DNA from 3 places in the Pseudoalteromonas sp. SR45-1 genome. Region 2 is predicted to be linked to each of the others. Evidence: predicted binding sites of a transcription regulator. Region 2 holds the regulator's gene; each other region holds the start of a gene.
What was found. The regulator sigma-54, encoded in region 2, starts transcription at its own class of promoters, with help from an activator protein. The targets are predictions, from matches to a motif close to GTTGGCACGNNNNTNGNNT.

Region 1: flgJ (flagellar assembly peptidoglycan hydrolase FlgJ) is a predicted target of sigma-54. The motif match lies at 3,345-3,363, and genes of this name have one in related genera.
Region 3: H5089_RS06915 (DUF2726 domain-containing protein) is a predicted target of sigma-54. The motif match lies at 4,460-4,478, and genes of this name have one in related genera.

Annotation. Positions count from the first base shown of each region.
Region 1 is NZ_JACJDR010000017.1:12,119-19,535, reverse strand. Features, by position in the region: gene flgL (flagellar hook-associated protein FlgL) at 1-284, opposite strand, end outside; gene flgK (flagellar hook-associated protein FlgK) at 287-2,290, opposite strand; gene flgJ (flagellar assembly peptidoglycan hydrolase FlgJ) at 2,292-3,308, opposite strand; gene H5089_RS16100 (flagellar basal body P-ring protein FlgI) at 3,475-4,569, opposite strand; gene flgH (flagellar basal body L-ring protein FlgH) at 4,581-5,264, opposite strand; gene flgG (flagellar basal-body rod protein FlgG) at 5,281-6,069, opposite strand; gene H5089_RS16085 (flagellar basal body rod protein FlgF) at 6,091-6,834, opposite strand; gene flgE (flagellar hook protein FlgE) at 6,992-7,417, opposite strand, start outside.
Region 2 is NZ_JACJDR010000002.1:65,095-72,511, forward strand. Features, by position in the region: gene mgtE (magnesium transporter) at 1-70, opposite strand, end outside; gene H5089_RS02685 (HPr family phosphocarrier protein) at 202-474, opposite strand; gene rapZ (RNase adapter RapZ) at 517-1,362, opposite strand; gene ptsN (PTS IIA-like nitrogen regulatory protein PtsN) at 1,381-1,833, opposite strand; gene hpf (ribosome hibernation promoting factor) at 1,838-2,125, opposite strand; gene H5089_RS02705 (RNA polymerase factor sigma-54) at 2,152-3,651, opposite strand; gene lptB (LPS export ABC transporter ATP-binding protein) at 3,721-4,446, opposite strand; gene lptA (lipopolysaccharide transport periplasmic protein LptA) at 4,443-4,988, opposite strand; gene lptC (LPS export ABC transporter periplasmic protein LptC) at 4,978-5,532, opposite strand; gene kdsC (3-deoxy-manno-octulosonate-8-phosphatase KdsC) at 5,529-6,080, opposite strand; gene H5089_RS02730 (KpsF/GutQ family sugar-phosphate isomerase) at 6,081-7,052, opposite strand; gene H5089_RS02735 (calcium/sodium antiporter) at 7,056-7,417, opposite strand, start outside.
Region 3 is NZ_JACJDR010000005.1:70,896-78,312, forward strand. Features, by position in the region: gene H5089_RS06895 (peptidoglycan DD-metalloendopeptidase family protein) at 1-461, opposite strand, end outside; gene tyrS (tyrosine--tRNA ligase) at 785-1,984, shown strand; gene H5089_RS06905 (regulatory signaling modulator protein AmpE) at 2,049-2,993, opposite strand; gene mtnN (5'-methylthioadenosine/S-adenosylhomocysteine nucleosidase) at 2,994-3,701, opposite strand; gene H5089_RS06915 (DUF2726 domain-containing protein) at 3,824-4,420, opposite strand; gene folE2 (GTP cyclohydrolase FolE2) at 4,536-5,456, opposite strand; gene arcB (aerobic respiration two-component sensor histidine kinase ArcB) at 5,688-7,417, shown strand, end outside.

The sequences.
Region 1 (7,417 bases), on a different contig from region 2:
ATAGTGAGCTCTTGCGCTTGTTGAATATTACTATTTATACTTTGTAATACGCTTTCTTCTGTTTCTAGGCGGCCATTTAGCTGATCGATATTTTTAGTGTATTGCTCATTCGTTTGTATTTTATTTGAATACAGCATAGCTTGCGAAATAGCAGCTGGCGCTTCTGAAGTGGTTAAATACTTTTCACCTGTTGTTACTCGCTCTTGAGCATTTGCAACACCTTGTTGGTTGTCGAGTATTTTATTTATGTTGTTTTGGTACATTAAATTATTTGATAAACGCATAATTACCTCGCCGCATTTAATAAGGTGTCAAAAATTTCTTGAGCTGCTGCTAAAACTTGTGCTGATGCTGAATATGATTGTTGAAAACGCAGTAAATTTGCGGCCTCTTCATCAAGGTTTACACCCGATAACGACTCGTACCATGCCTCAGATTGCTGTGCTAGAGCATCAAATGCAGCCCCACTTGTGATTGCTTGGCCAGTTATAACACCTATATCACTCACTAATCCTGAATAAGCTTGGTTGAACGTTTTATGGTTGTCGGCCGTTGCTGTTGTTTCTACATTTAAACGGACTAACTCACCATTTTGTAAATCAGCTAATTTTAAACCATTACGGTTATCGTCAAAGCCGCCTTCGTTAAACTCAAGTGTAAAGGTATCGCCTGTTGCTGGTGTACCTTCTATATCAAAATCGAATCCGTAGGTATCAAATGGAGCACCCGCTTGCGATAACATTCCTTTTGCAGGAGGCGTAATAGTAAAAGTGCTCGTTCCGCTATTATCTGTAATTTGATATTCGTTAGCATTACCTGTTTTAACAAGCGTTATTTCACCGTTTGTTAAGCTTGGTGTTGAAGTAAATCCACCGGAGGTAACACTTGTTACTTCTCCCGCTGAAATAGTAGCGGTACCTATATTATTTAAATCGTTAGCAGTACGGATTGGCGATGCTAGTGCTAAATCTTCTGCGCGCCCTGTTGCAAGTGTAATACTTGAAGCAGCATCTGAATTAAGCTTTATTTGAAATTGATCCCCCTCAACACCAGCCCCAGATACATTTACTTGAAGACCAAATGATTCGCCTGAGGTTATAGTCGATGAATCAATAACACCTGACGATATATCAGCAAGTGAAGGCTGCCCCAGCGGATCGCCTTTGTTATCTATAGGCTGAATACTTACTTCGTTGGCATTGCCTGTATAGGTAATAATAAAGTCACTGGCAGGAAGTTCACTGCCCTTACCTGGCTCTACCGTTGCAGTCATACCAGCAGTGCCCGTGTTAGCTTGATACGCATATGCGCCAACGGTAGGTATATTAAAAATATTACCCCCTAGCTGACCTGTTGCATCCATACCCAATTTGTTTTGTTCGTTAAATGCATCAGCAATAGCTAAGCCCATTTGACCAATTTGGTTTTGCGCAGGGACTAATATGTCATCTCTAAAAGCAAGTAAACCGCCAATTTTGCCTTTAAGCTTGCTTACATCAACTTCAAGCGGCACAGCTTTGCCACCATTAACGTCAAGCGTGAATTCTTTAAAGTTAGGATCAGGATCCCCTGTCATCGAAAATAAGTTAAATGCGCCATTTTGCATAACAACCGCTTCGCCTGTGCCCATAAAAACGAGTTTTTCGCCATTTGGACCATCAAGCGTTTCTATGTCTATTAGCTCTGACAAGTCGCGTATTGCTTTATCGCGTTCGTTATAGGTAGAGCTGGCATCTGCGGCGTTATTAGTGCCATTAACTGCTGCAATATTTTGATTTAGCGTACTAATACTTTGAATGAGTGAGTTTGCTTCATCTGAAAATATTTCGAGCTGCTCGTTTACTATACTTTTTTGATCAAGCACGATGCCCGAAAGCCTATCCATTTGATCAATTAAACTTTGCGCATCTGTCATTACTAATGAGCGAGCAACAGTAGACGAAGGCTGATTTAACGCCTCTTGCATGTTATTAAATAAAGAGTTAATACCAGTCGAAAGGTTGTTCGACTCTTCAGAGAAAATAGTATCAACCCGATTAGCCTCAGTAATAAACTGATCGAAAAACGATTTATTAGAGGTGTCACGATTTAGCTGTGACTGAGCAAACTCGTTTAATAATCGGTATGTTTCGCCTCGCCCCACTTGGTTATCAACCATAGTGGTAAACTCTGTACGCTCACGCACATAGCCTTCGGTATTTACATTGGCGATATTTTTACTTGTCGTTTGCAGTAGCTCCGAGCTTGCTCTAACCCCAGAACTGGCAATGTTCAATAAATTAAACGACATGTTACTCTACTCCTTGGCGGATCACGTTTGCCGCAATGTCTTTTAGCTGACTGCTATTGAGCACTTTTTTTATTTTGCTGGCATAATTTGGATCGGTTGCATAACCTGCTTTTTGTAATGAATCTAAAAAGTCGTTTGGTTTAGCTGTATTTTGTAATGCTTCTTTGTAGCGTGGGTTTTGCGTTAAAAAATCAACGAAGTCGTTCACGCTGTCTTTAATTGAATCGTAGGCTCTAAAGCTGGCTTGTTTTTTAACGGGTGTACCTTGCTCAAACTCAAGCGTTATTTTGCTTGCTTTATCACCTTCCCAGCTTTTATCTGACTTAATATTAAACAAGTTATTTGAGCTGCCACCGTCACTTTTATTAATAATGTGTTTACCCCAACCGGTTTCAAGTGCCGCTTGTGCAACCATTACCGCAGGATTTAAACCAATTTTTTGCGCTGCCGTTTTAGCGTGTTCCCACACTGAACTTACAAACTCTTCTGCATTTTTAAATGTTGGGCTATCGGTTTTAGACTCTGCAGTATCGACTTTAGGCTCAGCAATATCGGCTTTAGTACTCTTAACGATAAGATCGGGTTGCTTATTTTTTTGCTCATGAGGAAGAGCGGAACCGACTTGCGTATCACTAAAAATATCGTTGGTTGTTCTAAGCACCGAGCCTGGCATAAAGTTTTTAGACTCAGGCGATAACTGCTGAACTATTAGATCGGCAAGGCCTAACGAGCCATTTGATGAAAGCTCTGTTGAAAGTTGCTGATCGTGCATTTCTTCAAAAAACTTTACGCCACTTGAATTAAATGGGCTGTCTTTGTCTTCAAATGCTTCGTTAGCTTTACGCATTCCTTTGAGCAACATTTGCGTAAAAATAGCTTCAAATTGTGCGGCCGCTTTTTTGAGCGCAGCTTTAGAGGCATCAGTTGATGCATCGCCACTCGTTAAGGCTTCTTTACGAAGTGAATCTAAGTTGCCTAAATCAAAAAAGTTTTGTTTATCGAGGTGATTAGTTTCCATCGGCTTTTTGACACAAAATGAATAATACAGTTAAAAATGCAAAAATTGAGCCACTACAGATAAAACAAGGAAGATAAAAATAATAAACTTAAGTTGCTGTAAATAAAAAGCCCTAATTTCAAAAATATAGGGCTTAAGTAATACGTTATTTATTGGCTTGAGTTATTTATATAACAACGAGCTGTCCGTTAATTGCGCCGGCTTCTTTTAGTGCTTCTAAAATAGCCATTAAGTCGCCAGGCGCTGCGCCTACTTCGTTAATTGCGCGAACTAAATCGTCAAGGCTTACACCTGGATTAAATACAAAGGCGCGCGAGTCATCTTGATTTACATCAATAATGCTCTGCTGCGTGACAACAGTATCACCGTTTGCTAGCGGGTTTGGTTGTGACACATTTTGTTGTTCTGCAATTGTTACTGTTAAGCCACCGTGAGTTATAGCGGCAGGCTGAAGCTTAACGTTTTTACCAATTACAATTGTACCTGTGCGCGAGTTAACTATAATTTTAGCGGCCATATCAGCTGGCTTAAATTCTAAGTTTTCGAGTGTTGATAAGTACGATACACGCTGGGATGCATCGCGTGGAGCTATAACACGAATAGAAACAGAATCAATTGCCTGTGCGCTATTTGGGCCAACTAAGTCATTAATTGTTTTTTCTAGGCGTTTTGCCGTTGTAAAGTCTGGGCGGTTTAAATTAAAAGTAATGTAATCGCCTTGCATAAATGGGCTTTCCACGGCGCGCTCAACTGTAGCGCCATTTGGTATACGACCAACTGTAGGGGTGTTAATTACAACTCTACTACCATCAAGGCCTTGTGCGCCTAAGCCACCGACAATTAAACTACCTTGTGCAATTGCGTACACGTTACCGTCTACACCCTTTAAAAAAGTTTGTAGTAAAGTACCGCCACGTAAGCTGCCTGCACTACCAATAGAAGAAACCGTAATATCGATTGCTTGCCCAGGCTTTCTAAATGCAGGTAGTTCTGCATGCACCGCCACAGCGGCAACATTTTTAATTTTAGGGCTTTGAGTTGAGGGTAGCGTAATACCAAAGCTGTTCAACATGCCTCTAAAACTTTGTTGTGTGTATGAGTTTTGCTCGCCAGTGCCCGGTAAACCAACCACTAAGCCATAACCGACTAATTGGTTAGAGCGTACGCCTTCAACCATAGACACATCTTTTATGCGCTCAGCACTGGCGCTAAACTGCCAACCTAATAACACAACTAAACATAAAGCTTTAAGGCTATTCATGTTGTTACCCTCTAAAATGGAAACAGCGAACTGCTAAAGAAACGTGTAAGCCAACCAGGACTTTGCGCCTCTTGCGTTTGCCCTTTACCTGAGTATTGAATACGTGCATTAGCAATGCGGTTTGATTCAACCGTATTATCGGCGCTTACGTCTTGAGGGCGTACTAGCCCTTCTAAACGAATAAACTCTTCACCGGTATTAAGCGTTAGCCATTTTTCGCCGCGTATAACTAAGTTACCATTAGGTAAAACGCGCATTACATTAACCGAAATATCGCCTACTAAGCTGTTTGACTGGTTTGATTTTGAATCACCCGTAAACGACGAATCACTACCAATACCAAACTGGATACTATCGCCACCTATATTTACAGGTAGACCACCTAAGCCAATCACTGGGTCTAAGCTTGCGTCAGTTTCTTTGTCTGTTTCTGTTTTAGCGGCTTTTGTTGCTTGAGTAGACTCTTGCAATTTAACCGTAATTATATCGCCAGTACGTAGCGCTTTTTTATCAGAATATAAGTCGTTTGATGTATGAGTATTAAACAGTGAACCTGTGGCTACCAGCGGCTCTAAAATAGGCTCGGGGTACATAGGTGCGTAGTAAGGGTCGTCCTGCACTACCTCACTATTTTGCGTAGACATACAGCCACTTAAAAATAATGTGCCCGCTGCAAATAAAATAATATTACGCATAATTCCCCCTATTCTATTAAAGCTGTTGATTGATATAACTCATCATTTCGTCAACGGCCGAAATTACTTTTGAGTTCATTTCGTAAATACGCTGAGTTTCTATTAGATTTACCAGCTCTTCAGTCACATTTACGTTTGAAGTTTCGAGTGAGCCTTGAATAATACTACCTAACCCTTCAACACCAGGATTACCTTGTACAGGCGCACCACTTACAGCCGTTTCGGTATAAAGGTTTTGACCAATTGGCTCAAGACCCGATGGATTAATAAAGTCACTAATAGTCAGCTGACCAATCACAACGTTATCGGCTTGGCCTGCAACACGTACAGATACTTCGCCGTCTTGCGAAACCGTAATTGATTGCGCGTCATCTGGTACATTCATTTCTGGCTGAATAACGTAACCTGCGCCCGATGTCACAATTCGTCCATCGCCATCGGTAGTAAACTGACCATTGCGCGAGTAAGCAATATTGCCATCAGGTTGCAGTACTTCAAAAAAACCTTCGCCAGAAATCATCCAATCTAGTGAGTTTTCGGTGGTCAACATGTTGCCTTGCGTAAACTCTTTTTGGTTAGCTACAACTTTAGCACCCGCACCTAACATTAAGCCCGACGGCATTTCGGTATCTTGCGATGAACGACCACCTGGTTGATTAATATTTTGATAAAGTAAATCTTCAAATATAGCGCGGCTTTTTTTGTAACCTACGGTACTGGCATTCGCTAAATTATTTGAGATAACCGATATATCGGTTTGTTGAGCGTCTAGCCCCGTTTTACTGATCCACAATGCTGGATTCATAATCGTGTCCTCACTTTAAAGTTAAACTATGCGTAATAACTGATCTTGACGCTCGTCAATTTCTTCAGCTGTTTTCATTAATTTCACTTGTAATTCAAATTGGCGCTGGTGGCTTATCATGTCGACCATTTCGTGAACCGGATTCACATTCGACATTTCAAGCGAACCACTTAAAACTTTTACATTGGCAGAGGTATCTACTGTTACATTTGCTTTTGGTCTAAATAAACCGTCGTTACCTTTTTCGAGCTGTGAGCTATTTGCTTCAACAACTCTAAGCGTGTCGATTTCTTCTAAAAAGTTAGCGGGAGCGCCTTGTGGTCGAACTTGAATAGCGCCATCTTGGCTAAACCCTATTTTTTCGACTGGGACGGGTAAAATAACAGGTCCCCCTTCGCCAATAACTTGACGACCATGGCTGGTTACGAGCATACCTTGAGCAGTAATGTTTAACGTACCCACTTTTGTGTAAGCTTCATTACCGGAGGCATCTTGCACAGCAAGCCATGCGTTATCGCTCATTGCGATATCTAAGTCTCGCCCGGTTTGAACAATGCCACCCGATACCATGTTTGAACCCGGACGCTCTTGCATTGAAAATACACGTGTAGGCAAACCTTCGCCAAACGCTTGCATAGAACGCGCCTGGGCAAAGTCAGCTTTAAATCCTGTTGTATTTGCATTCGCCAAATTATTGGCTTTTAAAGCAAGCCCTTGTAGGCTTTGCTTAGCGCCAGAGGCCGCAATGTAGACCATTTTGTCCATAGTATCGACTCACATAAAAAATCTCTGAACTTACAAATGCAAAATAGGTGCCAGATTAAATTTGACGCAACATTGAGAGGTATTTAGAAGGGCTTACAAAGAGGACTTATAAAAAAGGCTGCAAAAATGCAGCCTAATATATTTAATGGGGTTTAGCTTATCGAATCTGCAAAATACTTTGCTGAATAGTTGAGTTAACTTCAAGCGCACGTGAGTTTGCTTGGTAATTACGCTGTGCAGTAATTAAGTCTACAAGCTCGTTTGTAAGATTAGTATTTGATTGCTCAAGCGCTGATGAGTTAATTCCACCAAACGTACCCGAACCGGCTTCGCCCGCTACAGGTTCACCTGAATCAATACTTTGCTTCCAGCTTGTATCACCCACTTGTGATAACCCTTGTGAGTTCGGAAAACGCACCATAGCCACTTGCCCTAGGAATGTTGAGTCACCGTTACTGTAAGAAGCGACAATTTTACCGTCTGTTCCTATATCAATTCCGGCTAAACGACCTACTGTTGAGCCATCTTGATCGAGTGCTTTTACTTCAAAACCACTTGAATACTGAGTTGGGATACGTCCAGC
Region 2 (7,417 bases):
CACTATTGAGTGACTTCGTCACCTGCTTTAGTTGCTGTAGTGGATAATCTTGTTCAAAAGCTTCTGGCATTGGCGTCCTTTATAAATTGTTATATTACTTTATGGGGGGAGGTGAGTTAACTGGCGTTACTAACCTATTTATTTTATATATCTGTTTTAATTGAAGCACTAGTAATGCGAATATTGTTTTTATAAAACAGATTATTCTTGTTCATTAAAGCGTTGTGCTATTAATTCTCCAACAGCGTGTAAAGCTTGCTCAGAATCAGGGCCTTTACAAACAACTTTAACTTCTTTTCCTTGGCTACTTTCAAGTAACATTAATGCAAGTACGCTATCGCCTGCTGCTTCTTTGTCATCTTGGAATAATGTGATTGTCGCATCAAATTGTACTGCTAATTGCGCAAGCACAGTAGCTGCTCTGGCGTGTAAGCCTAATTTGTTTTTTATTAAAAAGGTATCTTCACAATGCATAACTTACTCTACCTAAGCTGAACAGGTGATTATTCAGCTATATTATTTTTCTTGCTCGCGATGGCGAATTTTTACATTGGGATGTGTCATTGCAAAACTTTCACCGATAGTTTGCGCTAAATACACAGAGCGATGTTGCCCGCCTGTACACCCAATAGCAATGGTTAAATAACTGCGGTTATTTCTTTCTAAATGCGGTAACCACGTTTGTACAAATGTTTGAATTTGCCATGTGAATTTTTGCACTATGCTGTGATTAGCTAAATAGTCTTTAACCGGTTGATCTAACCCATTTAAAGGCTTCAACTCTGGTTCCCAGTGTGGATTTGGTAAAAAGCGTGCATCAAATACGTAGTCTGCTTCTTTTGGTATACCGTGTTTAAAGCCAAATGATTCAAATGTGACAATCAGTTGCTTATCTTTTTTACCTAAAATCTTTTCACGAATAGATTCAGCGAGTTGATGAACACTTAAATCAGTCGTATCTATCATAAAGTCGGCGCGAGTGGTTAATACATCAAGTAATTCTTTTTCTTTTTTGATGGCTAAATCAAGAGGCAACGAGTCTATTGATAGTGGGTGTAATCTGCGTGTTTCAGAAAAGCGTTTGATCAATGTCTGATCGTCACTATCTAAATAAAATAACGTAGGGTTTGCAAAGCCTGGTAAGTATTCAAGAATATCGTTAAATTCATCTTGTTCTTTAGGTATGTTGCGCACATCTATGCTAACAGCAATTTTATCGTAGCTATCAGACACACTGCGAACTAATGAAGGTAGTAGGTTTACTGGAATATTATCTACGCAATAATAACCTAAATCTTCTACAACGCGCAAAGCAACCGACTTTCCAGAACCAGAACGGCCGCTTATGATAATTAACTCCATTTAACACCCTTTATAAAACTATGATTGATCGACAATAACTTGGTAAAGCTCAGTATCAGATTTTGCACTGCGTAACTGTTTACAAAAATCTTTGTTGTTTAGTTTATCAGCAATGGTTGCTAGAGTCTTTAAGTGCTGCTGGTTATCGCCATCTGGTACGATGAGTGCGACAAAAATATCAACAGGGCGATTATCGATTGCATCAAAGTTTATTGGAGTTTCGCTAACGAGCACTAAAGCCAAAGGCTCTTCTGCACCGCTCATTCTTCCATGAGGAATAGCAATGCCACGTCCTATACCTGTACTACCTAATTTCTCTCTGCTCATTAAAGCATTAAGAATATCTTGTTGCGGTAAATACGGAAGTTTGTCGTGAGCAAGTTCGCTAATGAACTCTAAAATTCTTTTTTTGCTATTAAAAAGGACCGCAGCTTTGCTGCAGTCCTGGCATATAAGTGAACTTAATTTCATCATATTAGTGTCGAGCAAGCTTCTCTTTGTGTTTGATTACTTGGCGATCGAGCTTGTCGATCAACGAGTCAATAGCGGCATACATATCTTGATGTTCTGTAGAGGCAAATAGCTCAGCACCGCTTACGTGTATTGTGGCTTCTGCTTTTTGATTTAATTTTTCTACATCGAGAATGACATGAACATTATTAATATGATCAGAGTGTCTTTCAAGCTTCGCAAATTTAGTATTAATATAGTCTCTTAGTGAATCGGTTAATTCTACGTGACGACCAGTTAAGTTTAGTTGCATAAGCATTACCCTCTTAGTTTAGCGTCTTAAATCAGACTTTTACGCTGATTTGACGGTGGAATAGCAAGAGATTCGCGGTATTTTGCGATTGTACGTCTCGCTACTTTAATTCCTTGCTCAGCCAATATATCCGCTATTTTGCTATCACTCAATGGTTTTGCTGAGTTTTCTGCTGCGATTAATTTTCGGATAAGCGCACGTATTGCTGTAGATGAACATTCACCACCGTTTTCAGTACTTACATGGCTTGAGAAAAAATATTTAAGCTCAAATATACCACGGGGTGTATGCATGTACTTTTGAGTAGTTACGCGAGAAATTGTCGATTCGTGCATTTCTACCATTTCAGCAACATCATTTAAAACCATTGGTTTCATGGCTTCAGGGCCATGTTCAAAAAAGCCTTGTTGTTGCTTAACAATACAATTAGTAACTTTTAATAGCGTGTCGTTTCTACTTTCTAAGCTTTTAATAAACCATTTAGCTTCTTGTAAATGTGAGCGAATAAACTGGCTGTCGCCACTTGATTTTACAGTGCGAGACATTGCTGCGTATTGGCTATTAACACGAATTTTAGGCATGCTATCTGGGTTTAATTCGACAACCCAGCGGCCTTTAATTTTTTTAACTGACACATCAGGAATAACATACTCAGATTCTTCCCTTACAATAGTATCTGCAGGTTTTGGGTTGAGAGTATGTATTAGTGTCATTACTTCTTTAAGCTCTTCTTCTTTGAGCTTAGTTTTTTTCATTAATGTACGATAGTCGCGAGCTGCTAATAGATCAATATGCTCGGTTAAAATCATTTTCGTTTCATTAATATAAGGTGTTTCTTTATCAAATTGATTAAGCTGAATACACAAACACTCTTGTAAACTACGTGCAGCAATACCAACAGGATCAAACAGTTGGATGCGTTTTAATACCGCTTCAATTTCATCAAGTTCGACTTCGTTATCATCTTCGTTTTCTTGATTAAAGCTTTCTAAAATCTCTTCGCAGCTTAGTGTTAAAATACCTGAATCATCGACAGCTTCTACAATAGCAATAGCAATAGCTTCGTCTGTAGGGCTAAATGGCGTTAGTTGTAATTGCCACATTAAATACTCATGGAGCGTTTCAGTAGAGGCGCCTTGGTATATTGATTCGTCTTCAGGCATTGGACCTGATGAGGCTGCAGGAGCGGCACTCATGTACTCATCCCAACTGACATCCATAGCCATGTCGTCACTTAGCGTGTCTTTTGCAAGTGCTTCACCAGTATCTTGTTCGTATTCGCTCGGAGCATCATCAGCAGATGCGCTAACAGTTATGTCATCGGTATCAGCTTTTTGCTCGTTTTTACCAGCAGCGTCTTCGGAATAGTCTGCCTCTTCAACCTCTAATAGTGGATTACTGTCGAGAGCTTCTTGTATTTCTTGCTGGAGATCCAATGTACTGAGTTGCAACAAACGAATAGCTTGTTGCAACTGTGGAGTCATTGTAAGTTGCTGGCCCATGCGCAGCTGTAGTGATTGCCTCATGTATCTCTAACAATCCTTTTATGTTGTTATAATTAATACTAGCAGATGCTTAAAGACATGGCGTAAATGTTACAGCCTAAATTGCTCGCCTAAGTAAACATCGCGTACTGTTTTATCATTTAATACGTGTTCTGGAGTACCTGATGCAATCAGCTCCCCATGAGAAACAATGTAGGCTTTTTCACAAACATCAAGGGTCTCTCTTACGTTATGGTCGGTAATTAATACACCAATCCCACGATTTTTAAGATGTTCTATTATTTTCTTTATATCTAATACCGAAATAGGGTCAACACCGGCAAACGGTTCATCCAGTAATATAAATTTAGGATCTGCTGCCAGCGCTCGTGCTATTTCTACACGACGACGTTCTCCCCCCGATAATGCCATACCTTGGCTATCACGAATGTGTTGTATGCTAAATTCATCTAATAAGTTATTGAGCGTGTCTTCTCTGGCTTGTTTATTTAGTTCTTTGCGCGTTTCTAAAATGGCCATTAAGTTTTGATAAACAGTCAGCTTTCTAAAAATCGATGACTCTTGTGGTAAGTAGCCTATGCCTAATCTAGCACGACTATGCATAGGTAAAAGAGTAATATCGTTATCATCAATAGATATTTTACCTTTGTCGCTAGGAACAAGCCCTACAATCATATAAAAAGTCGTTGTTTTACCAGCACCGTTAGGGCCAAGTAAGCCAACTATACTGCCAGCTTGTACTTCAAGGCCGACGTTTTTTACAACTTCACGACCTTTATAGCTTTTTGCCAATAGTTCTGCTTTTAATGTGCTCATGGTTGACCTTTATCGCCTTTTTTACTTTTTTTAGTTTCGATCGGTACTAAAATTGTGTGAACGCGGTCAGTTGAGTTTTCATCTTTTTCGGCACTGATGAGCTGCTGCTCTATGTCGTAGGTAATGCTTTTAGCATTTATTTTTTGTCCGGCTTGCGATACTTGTGCATTACCAACAAGCGTTAAAAAACGCTTAGATACATCATAACGTACTTCGTCAGCACTGGCGCTCATAGTCGTGCCGTCTGATTGCTTTTCTTCAAAGTGCGCAGGGCTGCCTGTGGCAATTAATAATTGTTTATTATCACCAAGTTCATCACGTTTGTGTACTTCGAGGCGATCGGCTGTAATGCGGCGATTACCGTGAATAATCTCAACGTTTTTCTCAAAAATACCCACATTAGCTTTCAATTGACCTTCTTGCTTGTCGGCACTTATTGAAATTTGATTGGCAGCAGGTTGCGTGTTTTGCTCTGCAGCACTACTATTAAACGCTAGTATAAGTGTAGGAATGATAAGTGATTTTAATATTTTATTGGTCATAATATATGGTTCGCGTATGGTTAATTAGTTTTATCACTTCGGTTTTCAAGTCGGCTTCTAGGCCTTTACCGGTGATTTTTAAATTGGGTCCAGTGATAATGACGGGTTGCTCCGAACGCATTGTTAATAACTTTATATCAACCTGAATATTATCAGCATTGATTTTGTCTATCATGGCGTTATCGGTTAAATTTTTGGCAACCACATTACCTTCTAAAATTAATTGTTTATCTTCATATAATGTTGCTTCGTCTGCATTTATTTGCCACGTTTGTTGCTCGTTATATAAAGTAAAAATGGGTTTTTCAAAAAACGTGAAACCTAATTGCTGGTATAGCTCCATTTTAGCCGCAGTGACTTTGTGGCTAATTTTACCTTGCTCATCATAGGCTGTCTGTTTGAGCTCAATAGCTATGTAATCAGGCTTAGCAACAACTTCAGGCTCAGCCTGAGGCACAATATTTGTTTGTGTAAAATAAGGGTACCAAAGCCAAACCATACAGCTAATGAATAAAACGCTTAATATTATGCGCGCTGCATTCATGAACTAGTACCTTGTGTAGTCAATGCTTTACCATTTTCAAGCATGAGCAAATCGGTGAGTTCTCTCACAGCGCCAAAACCACCAGGCATTTGCGTTACATAATGTGACAAACGCTTAATAAGAGGGTGGGCATCATTTACTGCAACGGCAAAGCCTACTAACTCCATAACAGGCATGTCAGGACCGTCATCACCAATATAAGCAATTTGTTCATCGCTAAGGTTGAGTTTATCTTTTAATTCTTGATAGGCAATGAGCTTATTTTCTTGGCCTTGATAAATATGCTGTACGGTTAAGCTGCTCATACGTTGTTGTACTATCTGTGAATGACGACCAGTAATAACAGCTACTTCAAAGCCACTGTTTATAAGTGCTTTAATGCCAAAACCATCTTTTGTATTAAATGCTTTTAGCTCTTCACCTTGATTGCCAAGGTAAATACGGCCATCAGAAAATACACCATCAATATCGCATATAAGTAGTTTTACTTTTTTAGCGCGTGCTTTTGCATCATCGCTCAGCGGTTGATAGAGTTCTTCAAATTGCATTTATAACACTCCTGCTTTTAATAGGTCTTGCATATTTAATGCGCCAATAGGTTGGTTTTTCTCATTGACGACGATTAGGCCATTTATACGTTTACGTTCCATAATATTGAGCGCTTCAGCGGCTAAAATATCTTGCGTAGCTGTAGTGCATGACTTAGTCATAACAACATCTATTTGTGTTGTATGAATATCAATTCTTTGTTCTAAAATGCGACGTAAGTCACCATCGGTAAATAACCCTACGAGTTGCTGATTTTCATCAACAATGGCTGTCATACCTAATCCTTTAGCTGACATTTCTATTAGAGCATCTTTAACTGTTTGTGAAATATCAATAATAGGTGTATTTGCGCCGCTGTGCATAACATCTTTTAAAGTAAGTAATAAGCGCTTGCCTAAACTACCACCTGGGTGAGATAGCGCGAAGTCATCAGCTGTAAAGCCGCGAGCTTCTAATAATGCAACTGCCATGGCATCGCCCATCGCAAGCGTTGCAGTGGTACTTGATGTAGGGGCTAGACCCAATGAGCAAGCTTCTTTTTCTACTTTAATGCACACATGTACATTAGCAAGGGTTGCCATTGTTGATTGTGTATTGCCAGTCATCGCTATCATTTTGGCACCAAGTCGTTTTAAAACCGGAATGATATTTAAAACTTCGCTGGTTTCCCCTGAATTAGAAATAAGCATAACCACGTCATTTTTAGTGATCATACCTAAATCACCATGACTTGCTTCACCAGGGTGAACAAAAAACGCAGGGCTGCCAGTGCTTGCAAGGGTTGCCGCTATTTTATTGCCAATATGGCCTGATTTTCCCATGCCAATAACAATAATACGGCCTTCACAGTCGTACATTAATTGGCACGCGTTATGAAAATTTTCATCTACATATTGTGCAATATCACTAAGTGCTTGGCGCTCAACATCTAAAACGCGAAGGCCTTGTTCAATAAAGTTTAGCGTTGCCATCATTTACCCTACTTGACTAAAAATATACCCTTGGTAACCCAAAAACGCTATTAGCAATAAGCCGCCTTCTACCCTATTGATACGCTGGGTGCCTCTAAAGTTCAATGACATAATAATAAGAGCAAGTGTTGCACCAATCATAATTAATATATCTCGGCTTACTAACGATGGATCAATTGCTGAAGGATTAATAATACCTGCTAGAGGTAATACAGCTAAAATATTAAATATGTTTGAGCCAACAATATTACCTAGTGCTAAATCATCTTCATTTTTAAGTACACCTGCAACCGAGGCGGCAAGTTCAGGCAAGCTAGTACCAATGGCAATAATTGTTAAACCAATGACTAAGTCGCTTAAGCCGA
Region 3 (7,417 bases), on a different contig from region 2:
AAGGTAACAAATAAAGTATCGGTTTTTGAAATCACATAGCGCAGTTGAGCTAAGGAGCCATCTTCAGCTGTCGCAAAACTAAGTATTTCACCTGGGTGAATTTTAGTCAGCTTGCGAGTCTCAGCATTAGTGTTAATTAGTTTATGAAGCGTTTGAGCCGAAAAACCAGCACGCTTAAAGATAATTGCTAAATTGTCGCCATTTTTAACTTTATGATCGACAAAGTCGTATTCTGGTAACTTTTCTGCTGCTTGCTCTGAATTTAACTCAGTTAATTTTTCGTTGTTATCAACTTTAACTTGTAACTCATAGCGCTTACCAATTTCTAGTGCATTTGCACTATTGTCTTTGGATGCAGTGGCTTTTTCAGAAGGAAGAAAGGCTAAGCCAACAATAGCAGAAACCAAACCTAGAATAAGCAATTTGTGTTTTTTGGGGAGCGTGTGAACCACGTGAACCATAACGTGCCTTTTTCTGCTGTCAAGATAATAAATACATAATATTGCAGGATATACTTAATAATGTACGAATACTAGTGTTTTGTAGATTTAAACTGACCTTAAACTACGCTAAAATCGGGCTTAGAAAGCCTTTTTTAACGCTCTACCTAGCTAAGACTCAATTGATTTAGTTTAGTTGCATGAATCACTTAAAAAGTTGTTTTAATTAGGTAGAAATTTGTTATGTTAGCTACATCTATTTATTCGGTTTAAACCTTTATTAAACCGTGACTACGCAAGTAACTAGTCGCCCCTTCGTCGGCAGAATTTTGGAGTAATACACAGTGGATTTACAAACCGCTCTAGCAGAGATAAAACGCGGTGCAGAAGAAATATTAATTGAAGACGAACTAGTTGAAAAACTAAAGTCGGGCAAGAAGCTAAAAATAAAAGCAGGCTTTGATCCTACAGCGCCTGATTTACACTTAGGACACACTGTACTAATTAATAAAATGAAAACCTTTCAGGATTTAGGTCATGAGGTTATTTTCTTAATTGGTGACTTTACTGGCATGATTGGTGACCCAACGGGGAAAAACGTAACGCGTAAACCACTTACTCGTGAAGACGTACTAGCCAATGCCGAAACATATAAAGAACAAGTATTCAAAATTCTAGATCCTGCTAAAACCACTGTTGCATTTAACTCTACTTGGATGGAAAAGTTAGGCGCTGCAGGCATGATTAAACTTGCTGCAAACCAAACCGTAGCACGTATGCTTGAACGTGATGACTTTAAAAAGCGTTATGGAAGCGGCCAACCAATTGCAATTCATGAGTTTTTATATCCACTGGTACAAGGTTGGGATTCGGTTGCACTAGAGTCAGATGTTGAACTAGGTGGTACTGATCAGCGCTTTAACTTGTTAATGGGCCGTGAGCTACAAAAAGTAGAAGGTCAAAAGCCGCAAACAGTATTAATGATGCCATTACTTGAAGGTACTGACGGCGTTCAAAAAATGTCTAAGTCGCTTGGTAACTACATTGGTATTACTGATGCACCTAACGATATGTTTGGTAAAATAATGTCAATTAGTGATGTGCTAATGTGGCGTTACTACGACTTATTAAGTGCGCTTTCTATTGAAGAAATTGCAGCTCAAAAAGAACGTGTTGAGCAAGGTACGAATCCGCGCGATATTAAAATTGAACTAGCTAAAGAGCTAATTGCTCGTTTTCATAGTGAAGCTGATGCACAAGGTGCACATGATGATTTTATTCAGCGTTTTCAGAAAAAAGCGTTACCAGATGAAATCCCAGAGCTAACAATCACTATTGCAGAAGATACTATTTTAATTGCTAACTTGCTTAAAGAAGCAAATTTAGTAGTAAGTACATCAGAAGCAATGCGTATGATTAAGCAAGGTGCAGTTAAACTTAACGGTGAAGATAAAATCACTGATACCAAACTTGAAATAGCAAAAGGCACAACGGCTATTTACCAAGTAGGTAAACGTAAGTTTGCAAATATTACTGTAGCTTAAGCACAGTTTAAAAACTAAAAAACCAGCCTCGGCTGGTTTTTTTTGTGCTCGTATTTTGAGCCCTTTAAATCAATTTTAATATTTCAATGCTGGCTATTACTAACAACCAAAATACACGGGCCTGATTTAACCTATTAATTATTACAGGTACATCCTCGGGTGTAGGTAGTCTATCAGTGCCAATACGCATTTTATTAAAGCGAGTACCTAAATAAACTGCAGGCCCGCCCAGCTGCACGCCAAGTGATGCAGAACATGTGCTTAAGAGCCAGCCTGTATTTGTTTGATAAAAATGCCTGCCATAATGCTTTATATAATGCATGCTTTGTTTGCTTGCTCGACTTGCTGCAATAGTTAAAGCGAGTAAGCGCATGGGAATATATTCAATAATAAACAAGAGTGTTTTAAGCGGCTTTAAAAAGTAACTATTTGGGGGGATATCACTACGCCAGGCTTGTTGTATTAAGGTAAGTAACCGATAGGCAAGGGCAGCAATAGGACCAAATGCTAAAAATATAAATATGACTACGAAATAGTATCGAGCGGTGCGCAGTATTAAGCTCTCAATTAATGCTTTGATAATACCAGCAGATGAAAGTCTATTAACTTCACGGGCAAGCAGTGGTTTTAGTAATTCGCGTGCTGTGGATTTTTGATTTTGTTTAGTTAGCTTTGCAATGCGAAGTGCTTTTTTATCAATGCTCTTACTTTCTAGGCATAAATATAAAATAAGGCCAGCGAGTAATTCAGGATAAAAAGCAAACTCGAGTAGTAACACTACAATAATGAGAATAACACTTAAAATAAGTGAGCTTGCGAGGATAGCTGCCAAATATTGATAGCTTTTAGGTTCTTTGCTTTTGTATATACGTTTGCCAATAGCACTAAAAACAGCATTTAACGCCGTATTAGGATGATACCAGCTAATAAGGGGAATAAAGCGCTCAGCAAGGAGCGCTAGTATAAAGGCAATAAAGTCCAAGTGATTTTGAACAATATTGCTAAGCATTTACAGAGATACTGCTGTAAGCTTTTCTAAAAGTGCAACAACCATTTTAGATGAGTTGATTGATGCTGTTTCTAGGTATTCTTCAAATGATTGTGGTGACTCTTTACCAGCAATATCAGACATTGAGCGAATTACAACAAATGGTGTGTTTAGCGTAAAACACGTTTGTGCAATTGAAGCGCCTTCCATTTCAACAGCAAGCATTGTAGGAAAATCACTACGTGCTTTATCAATGCGTATAGGGTCACACATAAATGTGTCACCAGTACAAATTAAGCCAACGAGTGTTTTAACATCACTGATTTGTTCGATAGTTTGCTGTGCTGCTTCAACTAATTTAGGGTGTGCTGCAAAGCCTGCCGGCATTTGTGGTACTTGGCCAATTTCGTAGCCAAAAGCAGTTACGTCTACATCGTGGTGACGTACTTCTGACGAAATTACTACATCGCCAACACTAAGAGAGGGATCGAATCCACCGGCTGAGCCTGTGTTAATTATGCAATCAGGTTTGAAGTTATCGATCAGTAAGGTAGTTGCAATAGTTGATGCGACTTTACCAATACCAGATTGAACAAGTGTCACCGTGTTACCAGCCAACTCGCCAGTATAAAAAGTGAAACCTGCTTTAGTTAAAATTTGTGGGTTTTGCATAGCTTCACGTAAAATTTTAACTTCTGGCTCCATTGCGCCAATAATACCAACATTCATAAAGTTTAATTCCTGAGTTTGAATCACTTGATTATACGTGAAGTTAGCAATAAAAAACAAAAAAGCGAGCTTGTTTATGAGCTCGCTTTAAATACTTTTTAGGAGAGTATTTAATTCGTTTTTTAAATTTCAGCTAACGCGGTGGTTTGCGCTTTAGCCTGAGAAGGTGAAAGTACCGCTGGCTTATGTGAGCGGTTACGAACAGGGCGCTGAGTTTGTGTTGCTGCAGGCTTACCAAGTTTAAACATAATTGCATCGCGTACTTCAGAAGGGCGGTAGCCCGATTTAACTTTCATACGAATATGTGGAATGCCCGCAGACTCTAGTGCACCGTTTACAAACCAGTCGCGTTGAGCTTTGTGGCCATCTTTGTTGGCATTGTTAACTAGGTCAACAGCAGCAATGATTGTTAGTTTTTCTTTATCGATTAATACAAAGTCGAGTTGCTTATTTTTAGCTTTAGCTAAAGCAGCACGTTTAGACTTTACTGAAAGGCCTTGCTTACAGTCAATAACGTCGATTAACTTAACGCGACTAACAATTTTATATTGATCGCCAACAGCACGCTCTAGAAGATTTAAAAAAGCGCCTTCAACCTGCGTAAAAACAGTTTGCTTGCGAGTAAAAGGATACGGGTTTCCGCCATCGTCATTAAATTTTGACGCAACAACAGAGGCCCCGACAACTAATACTAGGATTAATAATAAAGCGAATTCCATACGGTAACTCCATAACAACAAATTGACACTGCTCAAACAAAGCAATTTACGTGCCTAAAAAGTATGGGTTATAAAATAATTACCGGCTGGTTTACAAGCAATAGCTACACAGCGATTAAGCTTTGTAGCCTCCTTTAATACCTTTTACTGCAATAGCTACAGCATCGTGTGCATGCAGTGACTCATAGTGGTTTATTTGCAGCCAATAATCACTGTAATGGTTTGCCTCTAGCAATGCTTTAATTTTACGCGCTGCATCTTCACAAAACATAAGGTTTTGACCATTCAAACGGGCAAATTCTTGCTCATCTTCACGTTTTACTGCTGCTTGTACTGGTGTTTTAAGCTCAGCTTCAAGAGTGTTAATTAGCGTAACTACGTCAAATTCTTGAATGTTGCTATCAAGCTTTACTTTTACGTTGGCAATAGAGCGCTGCGAGTGGGGAGTAGCTACAATGCCTTGTGTAGTGCCTAGCCATTCGTGCACATCTTTTTGGCTTAACGTTTCTTGGTTAAACTTTTCGTTAAACGCGTTTTGTATAAGCTGGCGCGCAAGTGCAGCAGAGCATGGGCACGTTGAAGAATAAGTAACATCTACGGTTAGCTCGTAGCTAATAACGTTATTTTCAATTGTACTGGTAAGTACAACTGGGTAGCTTTTCCAGCCCGCTTTACCACTTAATAGTGACTTACGGCGTAGCGGTAATTCAAATTTAAATTCAATTTGTGCTTTATCGCTCAGCCCTTCGTGGCTAGTTATAAAGGTATCGAGTGCTTGCGCTATCGTTTGCGGATTGACTTGCTGCTCGGTTGAAAGCAGATCAAGTGCCAAAAATAGACGTGACATATGAATGCCTTTGGCATCTTCTTTATGTAAATTTACAAATGCACGCGCTTTGGCGTTTACTGTAACTGGAGATAAGTCTCGGGATTCAAAAATAAATGGCAGTTCTATTTCGCCCATGCCAACCCAGTCTAATTTACCTGTTTGTAAAGCGGGTGCAGTGTCTGCTATATCTGGCATATTGGTTTGCATGTGCGCTACTCGTATTTTGGGGATAATAAAGCGGGGCATTTTACACTAAATAATTTATTGCTGAAATGATGAGTTTAATAGATGAGCTAAATCAAACATGAAAAATTCTGTTTTTATCGCACAACGTGAGTAGTGGTAGGAGAAAAATGCTAAAATCTGGGAAAATGGTATGTTTATACATACGCATTGCCTTCTTTATATTAAGTACACAGCTAAGAGATAAAATTACGTATGACCGATTATTCTTTGAGCCCTTGGGCTCGGGTACTTTCCAGCTCAATAACGCGATTTGGTGAATTTAAAACCGCTGCTATTTGTTACACTTTATTTTTAACTGTATCTCTTATTTTATCGAGCATGTTTTATTATGTGGCGATAGGCGAATTACACCTGGTTGATATTTTAGCCGTGGTATTTTTTACGGCTGTGGTTTCTCCTTTAATTATAAGTGTGTTGCTTAATTCAATTCGACAACTAGATGCCTCATATGCTTATTTAGATAGCGCCACCAAACAAGAAAAGCTTTTAAATCAAACCCTAAAAGATAACATTAACCGTCTAAACATCGAAATTGATGAGCGTAAAATGGCATTTCATGCCAAGCACCGCGCTATCGAAGAACTACGACGAGAAATTGCTGAGCGTAAAAAAACACAACAAGAACTTGCTCAACAAAGCATGCTGCAGCGCTCAATAGTTGATTCATCTCCTGATTTATTTTATTACCGCGATAACAATGGCGTGTTTGCTGGTTGTAATAAAATGTTTGAAGAAGTAATGGGCAAATCAAGTAGCGAACTAATTGGCAAAACGGTTGAGCAGATATTTCCTAGCCACTTTTTATCTGAAGTTTTGAAAACCGATAAAGAAGTAGAGCAAAGCCATAAAGCACTAACCATTGATGTGGGTTATGAGGTAAATGGCGAAACGCGTTGGTTTGAGCTGCGTAAATTACCTTTTATAAATGATGAAGGTGATTACATTGGTCTACTGGGCTTTGGTCGTGATATCACAAGTCGTAAGGAGGCCGCTCAAGCGCTCGAAACGGCCTATAAAGACAAAGGTAAGTTTATTGCCACATTAAGCCATGAACTACGTACACCGCTCAATGGTATTGTTGGTTTAACACGAATGCTGCTTGATACTGACTTAAACAAACAGCAGCGTAGTTGGGGTAATACTATATTTTCGAGTGCTGAAACGCTCGGCAATATTTTTAACGATATTATTGATTTAGACAAAATAGATAGAGATCAGCTCGATATAGTGACCAACTCTATTAACGTATCAGACTTTATAAATGACGTTGTTAACTTTGCGGGCTTAATCGCGGAGCAAAAAGAGCTAGAGTTTGATATTAAGCGCAATGGGGTGCTGGATATTTACGCACAGCTCGACCCAACTCGCTTACGCCAAGTTGTTTGGAACTTAATTAATAACGCCGTTAAGTTTACACAGCAAGGAAAGGTAACACTTGAATGTAGCCGAGAAAACAGAGTTGAAGGCCCATGGTTAGTTATGAAAGTATCGGATACCGGCCAAGGTATTCCGCCAGAGCAGCTTGCTCATATATTTGATATGTACTACAAAGCGCCAGATTTAAAAGGGACTAACGCAATAGGTTCCGGTATTGGTTTGGCTGTAACTAAGGCACTTGTAAGTGCGATGAAAGGGATAATTACAGTAAATAGTACTGAGGGCGAAGGAAGTTGCTTTACAGTTCAAATACCGCTTAGTTTATGTGTAGCACCAACAGAGCAAAGTTATGTTGGTCGTGGCTTGTATATTTTACTAGTAGAAGATGTACCTCTAAATGCCGAAATTGCCACAAACTTATTAGAGCAACGCGGGCATGAGGTGTTGTGGGCTGAAACCGGTGAAGATGCACTCTCGTTTGTCGAAACCGAAGATGACTTAGATTTAGTATTACTTGATATGCAATTGCCTGATATAAATGGTGA